DNA from 3 places in the Oceanimonas sp. AH20CE76 genome. Region 3 is predicted to be linked to each of the others. Evidence: predicted binding sites of a transcription regulator. Region 3 holds the regulator's gene; each other region holds the start of a gene.
The links. The regulator sigma-54, encoded in region 3, starts transcription at its own class of promoters, with help from an activator protein. The targets are predictions, from matches to a motif close to TGGCACNGTTTTNGCTT.
Positions count from the first base shown of each region.

Region 1: a site for sigma-54 is predicted at 2,218-2,234, ahead of N2M06_RS04740 (flagellar assembly protein T N-terminal domain-containing protein). Genes of this name have one in related genera too.
Region 2: a site for sigma-54 is predicted at 1,495-1,511, ahead of flgA (flagellar basal body P-ring formation chaperone FlgA). Genes of this name have one in related genera too.

Region 1 is NZ_CP155481.1:975,801-979,075, forward strand. It holds gene N2M06_RS04730 (SDR family oxidoreductase) at 1-798, opposite strand, end outside; tRNA gene N2M06_RS04735 (tRNA-Arg) at 858-932, opposite strand; gene N2M06_RS04740 (flagellar assembly protein T N-terminal domain-containing protein) at 1,010-2,146, opposite strand; gene N2M06_RS04745 (FlgO family outer membrane protein) at 2,309-3,037, shown strand; gene N2M06_RS04750 (LPP20 family lipoprotein) at 3,027-3,275, shown strand, end outside.
Region 2 is NZ_CP155481.1:979,253-982,527, reverse strand. It holds gene N2M06_RS04775 (protein-glutamate O-methyltransferase CheR) at 1-513, opposite strand, end outside; gene N2M06_RS04770 (chemotaxis protein CheV) at 537-1,448, opposite strand; gene flgA (flagellar basal body P-ring formation chaperone FlgA) at 1,618-2,340, shown strand; gene flgM (flagellar biosynthesis anti-sigma factor FlgM) at 2,409-2,729, shown strand; gene N2M06_RS04755 (flagellar protein FlgN) at 2,729-3,142, shown strand.
Region 3 is NZ_CP155481.1:2,914,957-2,918,231, forward strand. It holds gene lptB (LPS export ABC transporter ATP-binding protein) at 1-540, shown strand, start outside; gene N2M06_RS14315 (RNA polymerase factor sigma-54) at 584-2,020, shown strand; gene hpf (ribosome hibernation promoting factor) at 2,045-2,332, shown strand; gene ptsN (PTS IIA-like nitrogen regulatory protein PtsN) at 2,335-2,781, shown strand; gene rapZ (RNase adapter RapZ) at 2,792-3,275, shown strand, end outside.

The DNA.
Region 1 (3,275 bases), 1.3 Mb from region 3:
GGCGGCTGTGCTCATAAACCGGCGCAGCCAGCCCAGCATTTTGGTGGGCCGGGTCACCGGATAACGGGCTTTGGGGCTGGCGCTGGTCAGGGCGTGCAGCACAGGAGGCAGGCAAGCTTCCGCCGGCAGGCTGTAGCGGGAGCTGGGGCCGGGCTTCTCCAACCGGGCCAGCGTTTGTTCATAGCCGGCCCGGTGGCGGCTGTCTTTCATATTGATGTGACGGAGAAAAGCGGCGCGGGCATTGGCCCTGAACTGAGTTTCAATGGGGCCTGGCTCCAGCAGACTCACATGCACAGGGGTGCCGGCAAGCTCCAGCCGCAGTGTGTCTGTGTAGCCTTCCAGGGCAAACTTGGAGGCGTTATAGGCACCGCGATACTTCATGGCTACCAGCCCCAGTACCGAGCTGTTCTGAATAATGCGGCCTTCACCGGCCTGCAGCATCAGGGGCAACACTAGCCGAGTGAGGTGATGGGTGCCAAAAAAATTGGTATTGAACTGCTCCCGCAGCGCCTCAGTGGGCAGATCTTCAAGGGCACCGGGCTGGCCGTAGGCACCGTTATTAAACAGGCCATAAAGGGTGCCATTGGTGTAAGCCAGAGCCTGCTCCAGGCCCTGCTCTATGCTGGAATCGTCTGCCAGGTCCAGCAATACCGCCTGTAGCCCTTCCTGCTCCAGCTGCAATACATCCTGCGGCCGGCGGGCGGAAGCCACCACATTAAAGCCTTGTTGCTTAAGATAGTGAGCGGCAGCATGACCAATGCCGGAAGAGCAGCCGGTAATCAGGACGGATTTAGACATTAATGACTCCCAGTTTGAACCGAAGTCGTCAATGTAGCAGAAAGGAAAGCGTCGATGAATGGCGTCCCCGGCAGGAATCGAACCTGCATCTAACCCTTAGGAGGGGCTTGTTTTATCCATTAAACTACGGGGACACAGCGGGCTACAATATTGCAAATTTCCCTTTGCAGCGCAATATATTGCCGCCCGTTTGCCGGTTATATAAGCAGGCTTACCACAGCTGCACCAGTCGGTCTCCGGGAGTAGCCGGGGTGATGTTGGCTTCCTGGCCGGCAGGCATCAGAATGCTGTAGTCGGCGTGGCTTTGCTGCACCACAAAAGTAGCTCCTGACGTGCTTTCGCTGTAATACCCGGGCGTAAGCTGGCGTCTGTGCAACAGGGTAAACTTGTCTCCGGTCTGAATGCCCTCGCGCCGGCCCAGATCCATTAAAATGCCGTCGTCTGACTGCTGCACTATATTGCCCACTGCCTTGATACAGGCCTGGGCTTTGATCAGGTCCTGGCTGACATTCTGCAGCAGTTGCTCAACAGCCTGGCCATAGGCGGAATGCCAGAAACTTTGCTGATGCACATTTACCTTGTCGTGCTTTTTATAATCCCAGCTGGAGCGGGTCTGATAATCCCGTTGCAGCAGCACATCACCAGTGAGGCTGTCTTCCAGCACAATGCGCATGCGAAACTCCCGGGGAATGTCGGAAAAGGTCCACTTGGTCCAGTGGCCGTCTTCAATACTGATGTCCTCAATGCTGCCGCTCAGCAGCAGTCTGGCTTGCCGGCGTGATGTCAGCACATCACTGCCTTTACGCAGCCCGGCGTCTCTGGGCAGGGCGGTGTCCGTGTCCAGTGGCTGACCGGTAGATGACGTAATATTGACGGCGGGTGTCAGCATCGACGATAACCGGCTGCTGATGGCCGCACCCAGTTCATAAATTTGACCCGTGCTGCCCTGCTCGGGATGACGCAGGGTAATGGCGGTCAGTGCCAGGCCGGGACGATAGCGGCCGGCGCATTGTTCCTGCCGGCGTTCACCGGGCCAGATATCGGCCCGTACTGTCAGCCACAGCCTGCCCTGTTTTTTGCGCTCGTCAATAATCAGGTAATCCATCAGTTCGCCCTGAGCAGAAATATCCAGCTGCTGACCGCCGTAGGTACCATTGGTGGCAGACTGCATGGTATTCAGGGAAGCGCCGGACTGTAGCAGGGCATCGCTCAGGGCCTGTTCCAGTGCCTGCTGACGCGCTGTCTCTGTGCCCAGACTGAGCGGTGCCGAGCCCTCGGCCTGATACCAGTCGGCATGAGTAAAAAAGGGAGACAGCAGCAACAATGAGGCAAAGACATTTTTGAGCACGGCGGTATCCTGTGTAAAAGTAAAGAGCGTCAATTAAACATCGAACACTCAGCAAGAAGATGGCAAGGTTTATGCAATATTCTTGCCGGGTAAAGTTATGCTGTTTTTGGCCGATACTCGATTAGTTTCCTGAACTCAGTTTTTAAACCACGGAGCCTGTTAATGACAAGAGCCCTTATTCTGGTCACTGTGCTGGGGTTATCGGCCTGTAGCGGTGAGCCCAGGTTTGACAGCCGGCATCATTACCTGCCTCATGATCATGCGGCCCATTATGTCAGCCATCAACCCCTGGGCTCCACGCCGGCACCGGCCCGCGCTCCGCGGCATACCCAGGACGGTATTCCCATGCGCATGAGCGCCGGTGCCCGCAGTGTATATTTGCCGGAAGCCGGTCCTTCACTGGTGGGCGGGCAAACCCAGCTGCAGCAGCATATGTCAGCACTGGCCTACCGGCTGGTATCATCGGCTCACCAGATGAACCGGCAGGCAGGCATTGCAGTGAGCGGTTTTGTCAGTCAGGAGGATTACACCACTCAGGACGAGTTTGGTCGTCTGCTGTCAGAAACCATGATGTTTCAGCTTAATCAATACGGCCTTAAGGTTGTCGATTTTAAGGCTCTGCCGTTTATTCGCATTACTCCTGAAGGTGATATCAGCACCAGCCGGGATTATCGGCAACTCAGTGGTAAAATTGGTGCCCAGTATCTGCTGCATGGCACCATCAGCGAGACGCAGGGAGGCAGGCTGGTGAATGCCCGGCTGATCACCATGGCGGACCATTCGGTAGTAGCCAGTGCACAGCAGTTTATTCCGAGCTATCTGGTGGCCGCCATGCTCGACACCCGCGGCCCGCAGGTGCCTGACCATATACGGAGACGTTATGCGAAATAAGCTGATAACCCTGTTGACCCTGGTGTTTCTTGGCGGTTGTGTGGGGCAGGGCAGTGGTGCCACACCGGCCAGAAACCATATTTATGCCGTGGGTTATGCCCCTATCAGTTTACAGCGGCCGGCGGATTATCAGCAGAAACTGCTGCATGCCATGCGGGCGTCGCGGCTGGATGCCTACCGTGAACTGAGTGAGCAGCTGAGCGGTGTGATGATCTCCAGCTCCAGTGAAATGAACAGT
Region 2 (3,275 bases), 1.3 Mb from region 3:
GCGTCGCTCCGGAGACAGGCCCCTGGCCAGAGACAGGCTGTCATAAATGCCCAGTTTGCACTGTTCCAGCATGGTGGCTGAAATATCAGTGGCAATAATTTGCAGCCCCGGCAAGGCACCCGGCCGCCGGCTCATGTACTCCTGTGCCGTCATGGCAATGGAATAAGGCTCCTGCCCCGATGAGCAGGCCGCAGACCAGACACGCAGTGATTTACCGGGTTTCGCCAACTCCGGAAATAAACGGTCACTCAGCTGAGTAAAGGGGTAGCTGTCACGGAACCAAAGTGTTTCGTTGGTGGTCATGGCATCGACCACGGCCGTTTTCAGTTCACGCTCCCGAGGCTGCATGGAGCGCTCTATCAGCACTCCCATGGATTCAATACCAAAACGAGACATCAGCGGTGAAAGCCGGCTTTTAACAAGATATTGCTTGCTGGCTCCAAGGACGATACCGGTGTTGCTTTCAAGAAACCGGCAAAACGCCAAATACTGCTCGTCGGTGAAATTTTTCATCCGTGCTATTACACCTTCAAAAATTAGAGTGCATCATTGACTGCACTGGCCAGCTCATCAGGCTGAAACTTGGCGATAAAATTATCGGCTCCGACCTTTTCAACCAGCGCCTTGTTGAATACGCCACTGAGTGAGGTATGCAGAATAACATGCAGATCCTTAAGAGCAGTATTACTTCGAATCTCGGCGGTAAGCGTGTAGCCATCCATTTCTGGCATTTCCACATCGGAAATCACCAATGATAACTGCTCATGAATCGGACCGTTGGCAGCCAGTTCTTTGAGCTTGTTCAGCGCCTGCCGGCCATTTTCCGTCACAATACACTTAAGCCCCAGAGATTCAACCGCCTTTACTACCTGACGGCGGGCCACAGAAGAATCATCTGCAATAAGAACAGGCTTGTGCTCGACAGCATTTTCTTTTGAGCGTTCAATAATCGCTGCGTCAACATCTGTGCTGGCAGGAGAAATTTCATCAAGAATTTTTTCCACATCGAGAATTTCCACCAGCTCACCGTCTATTTCGGTGACGGCCGTCATGTAGTTGAAGCGACCGGCCCCTTTGGGTGGTGGCAAGATCGACTCCCAGTTGACGTTGATGATGCGCTCTACCGAGCTGACAAGAAACCCCTGCACCGAACGGTTGTACTCGGAGATAATGACAAAGCTGTCTTCGGTTTGCTCTATCGGCCGGCCCCCCATGGCCTTGCTCAGGTCAATAATGGAAATGGTCTGGCCACGAACATTGGATACACCCCGAATAACCGGATGACGCTGAGGCAAGCCACTGAGCCGTGGGCATTGCAACACTTCCTTGACCTTAAATACGTTGATGCCAAATCGTTGGCGACCGTTAAGCCTGAACAATAATAGTTCCAGCCGGTTTTGCCCCACCAGTTGTGTTCTCTGGTTTACCGAGTCGAGTACACCCGCCATTATTCAGCCTCCGGAATGAGATTTAGCTGTCTGCCCGCCAGTTCAATGGCATGCTTTATGCAGCAAAATACGATGGTTCTAGCTTAACACCGGCCATGTGCCAGTGCCACTTCATAGCGGCAAAGATGGGACCAGTCATGATTTATGTACTATCGGCAACGGAGTAACGATGCTTAACGGTTTTTTGCCTAACTACCACAACAAGCCATGCATACATGTTTTTTTAAGCCTTGTATTCACGTTATTACCGGCCCTGGTAACGGCTCAGACCAGCATACACGACAGTATCCGTCATTACGCAGAAAACTATGTGAGCGATTTTGTCCAGGCAGGCCCTGATGACAAGGTAATCATTGAGGCTTCAAGCATAGATACCCGGCTGCAGCTGAGTGAATGCCCCGGCATGCTTACCGCAGAGATCCGCGGCAGTGGTGAAGTGCGGCGTAATACTCATGTGTTTGTACAGTGCCATGAGCAACCCGGCTGGCAACTGTTTGTGCCGGTGCGGGTAAAAGTACTTAAACCCGTGGTGACGGCTGCTGATCCTATCTCTCGTAATACTCTGCTGCAGCCGGCTCAGCTGCAGATAAGCTACCAGGATGAAGTGCTGGTAAGAGGGGACGTATTTGATAATATTCAGGCTCTGGTGGGCACCCGCAGCAAGCGGGATCTGCGCCCGGGCAGGCCGATTCTGGCCAGCCAGCTGTGTGTGGTATGCAAAGGAGACAAAGTTACCATAGTGGCAGAAAACGGCGGCCTGTCTATCCGGACTCAGGGCGTGGCCGATGAAAACGGCACCTTTAATGAGACCATTCGCGTACGCAACAGCCGTTCGGGCCGCCAGATACAAGGGCGCATCAGCGAGGCCGGAGTAGTAAAGGTGGGTCTGTAAATTCTGCTAAAGTTGCACAAGGGCCAGCCGATAACCGGTGTGACAGCAGCAAATCAGGACACAAGACCATGGCCATAGACAAGCTTCCTCCCGGATTTCATAACGGTCCGGTCAGCGGAAACAAATATCCGCAGAAAAGTGCATCCGCTACTACCGGCAACAGTGGCGAACCCAAAGCCGTTGCCGGGCGAGATGAAGTCACGCTCACGGCAGAGGCCAGACAACTTAACCGCATGCAGCAAAGTCTGTCTGCCGGGGACGGCACCGATAACAGCGCCCGCCTTGACGCCATTAAAAAAGCAGTCAATGAAGGCAGCTATCAGGTGAATACCGAGCGTCTTGCCGGTAATATTATCAGCCTTGAAAACGACATAGAGTCTCTGTATTAATGAGCCTTGATACGCTGCTGACCCAACAACATTCTCAACTTGAGCGCCTGCTGGCGATCACTGAGCAGGAGCTTGAGCTGATCGTTCAGCGCAAGGCGCTGGAACTCCCTCCTCTTACCGAGCAGAAACAGCAACTGCTGGCCGATATTCAGGCCACCGATGCCAGCCTGTGCAACCACCCCGATGTAGCTCTGCTGGGCACTGAGTTTAAACCCAGGGTTGATGCATTGCGTGCATTAATGACCACTTGTCAGGAGCGCAACGACGTTGCCGGACAGGTGCTGGAGCAGTCCCTTGCCGGCACTCGCCAGCTGGCCAATATTCTCAGCCGGCTGCACGAGCGCCAGAGCATGACCTATGATCAAAAAGGTCACACCAAGGGCATTAATAAAGGCTCCGGCTTCAAAGTTTAAACTGCAGAGCGAAGCATCAGTGCGGTTGCACTCCACCGACACGCTTCAAGTACCTCCATGTATCGCTCGAAAATGCCGTCCATGGCATTTTATGGTCGGCTACGGCAATCCCCACTGCTGCTTTGGGCTTGCG
Region 3 (3,275 bases):
GACGACAATGACATCAGCCATGAGCCTATGCATGTGCGGGCCCGCGCCGGCATTGGCTATCTGCCTCAGGAAGCGTCCATTTTTCGCCGCCTGAGCGTTGCCGATAACCTGATGGCCGTACTGCAGACCCGCAAAGATCTGAACGCCGACGGCCGTAACGAAAAAATGGAACAGCTGCTGGAAGAGTTCAATATTGTCCATATTCGTGACAGTCTCGGTATGAGTCTGTCCGGTGGTGAACGCCGGCGGGTGGAAATTGCCCGGGCACTGGCGGCAGATCCGCGCTTTATTCTGCTTGATGAACCTTTTGCCGGCGTTGATCCCATCTCTGTGCTTGATATTAAGAAAATTATATTACATCTGAAAGATCGAGGCCTGGGCGTACTGATCACCGATCACAATGTGCGTGAGACGCTGGATGTATGTGAAAAGGCCTATATTGTCAGCCACGGGCACCGTATTGCTGCTGGCACACCAGCTGAAATCCTGGCCAATGAGCAGGTCAAGAAAGTCTATCTTGGTGAACAATTCAGCCTCTGAAGGCACCGCTTCGCGCGGTTGATATGGAAGGACGTTAGCATACATGAAGCCGACTCTTCAGTTACGCCTTGGCCAGCAGCTGACCATGACCCCTCAGCTGCAACAGGCCATTCGTCTGCTGCAGCTGTCCAGCCTTGAGCTGCAGCAGGAAATTCAGCAGGCACTGGACAGTAATCCGCTGCTGGAGCAGGAGGAGCCGGACAGTATCAGGGTTGAGGATAATCGCAACGAGGAGCAAATTGCCGCAGACAGCGCCATGGAACGTAATCAGCTTTCTGAAGAGCTGCCCATGGACACCAGCTGGGAGGAAGTTTATACCGCCTCTCCGGTCAGTGGTGGTGCCGGTCTGCCGGAAGGGCTGGAAGATAATGTCTATCAGGGAGAAACCACCGAAACGCTGCAGGATTACCTGATCTGGCAAATGAACCTGACTCCCTTCAGTGATACCGATCAGGCCATTGCCCTTGCGATTATCGATGCCGTGGACGATGCAGGCTATCTCACCGCCGATATTGACGAACTGTTAGCTGCAGCCTCGGCCGACGAGCTGGGCATTGAAGCCGACGAAGTAGAAGCCGTGCTCAAACGCATTCAGCATTTCGATCCCATCGGCGTAGCTGCCCGCAGCGTGCAGGAATGCCTGTGTATTCAGCTCGACCAGTTTCCCGCCAGCACCCCCTGGCTGGCAGAAGCCCGGTTGCTGCTGGAACAGCACATGGATCTGCTTGGTAACCGCGACTACCGTACTCTGCAGCGCAAGACCAGGCTGAAAGAAGACGAGCTGAGAGAAGTTCTGAATCTGATCCAGCAGCTTGAACCCCGCCCCGGCAGCAGCATTATTCAGGGCAGCTCCGAATATGTTATTCCGGATGTGGTGGTCACCAAACGCAACGGTGCCTGGGTCGTGGAACTCAACCCGGAGGCCATGCCCAAGGTACGCCTGAATCAGACCTATGCCGCACTTGCCGACAAGCCCCGCAATAGTGAAGACGGCCAGTTTATTCGTAATCATCTGCAGGATGCCAAGTGGTTCCTTAAAAGTCTCGACAGCCGAAATGAGACGCTGCTCAAGGTTGCCAATTGTATTGTTGAACAACAACAGGCATTCTTTGAGTATGGAGAAGAGGCCATGAAGCCCATGGTGCTGAACCATGTGGCCGAGGCAGTAGAGATGCATGAGTCCACCATCTCACGCGTGACCACACAAAAGTTTCTGCACTCGCCCCGGGGCGTGTTTGAGCTTAAGTATTTCTTCTCCAGTCATGTGGGCACCGACGATGGTGGTGAATGTTCATCCACGGCAATTCGTGCTCTGATCAAAAAGCTGGTCGGAGCAGAAAACCCGGCCAAGCCGCTGAGTGACAGTAAGATTGCTCAGTTGCTGGCCGAGCAGGGGATTAAGGTGGCCAGGCGTACCATCGCCAAGTACAGGGAGTCACTGGCCATCCCCCCTTCCAATCAGCGTAAACGCCTGGTTTAAAGGCAACGACAGAAGGAAGACGTTATGCAAATTAACCTGACCGGACACCATGTAGAAATCACAGATGCACTGCGTGACTATGTTAATAGCAAGTTTACCCGGCTGGAGCGCCACTTCGACCACATTACCAATGTGCACGTCATCCTTAATGTAGAAAAAATGCAGCAAATTGCCGAAGCCAAACTGCACGTCAGTGGTGGTGAGCTGTTTGCCAACGCCCAGCATGAAAATATGTATGCCGCCATCGACGGACTCATTGACAAGCTGGATCGTCAGATCATCAAACACAAAGAGAAGCTCAAGCAAAAGTAACCATGGAAGTCGCCGACATACTAAGCAGGGACTGCACGCGCAGTGCAGTTCCCTGCACGAGCAAGAAGCGTGCTCTGGAAATTATCAGCGAGCTGGCTGCCGAACATTTGAATATCGGCAGCCAGCCGCTTTTTGACTGTTTGCTGGCCCGTGAAAAGATGGGCACTACCGGCATCGGTAATGGCATTGCCATACCTCATGGTCGTATTGGCAATGACAACAAGGCGACCGCGGTACTGCTGACTTTTGCCGAACCGGTAGAATTTGATGCCATCGACAATCAGCCGGTTGGTCTGGTGTTTGCGCTGCTGGTGCCGGAGCAGGAATGTAAACAACATCTGAAAACGCTGTCCTTAATTGCTGAAAAGCTCAGCAACAAACAGATTTGCCGGCAGCTGCGTCAGGCCGGCAGTGACGAAGAGCTTTATCAAATCATGATTTCTGCCTGAAGGAGCCTATATGCAGCTGGTGATTGTGAGTGGTCGTTCCGGGTCCGGTAAAACCGTCGCCCTGCGGGTGCTTGAAGATCTGGGTCACTACTGCGTCGATAACCTGCCGGTTGAGTTACTGCCTGAGCTGGTCCGCCTGCGCCAGAACCGGCCCGGCGCGGTTGCGGTGAGTATAGATGTGCGCAACCTGCCCGACAGCCCCGATAAGCTGGAAGCCTTTCTGGCCGAAGTGCGGGCCATGGACGAGGTGCAGGTATCCAGTTTCTTTATTGATGCCGAAAACGCAGTATTGATCCGCCGCTTTGGCGATACGCGGCGACTGCACCCTCTCTCGCGCCACAGCCTGACTCTGGATGAGGCCATTCGCGAAGAAACTCATCTGCTGGCCCCCTTGTCTTCCGATGCGGATCTGCGTATCGACACCTCAAGCTTAAGCATTCACGATCTCAGCGAAATTATTCGCGAGCGTATTCTTGGCAAAAAAGAAAAAGAGC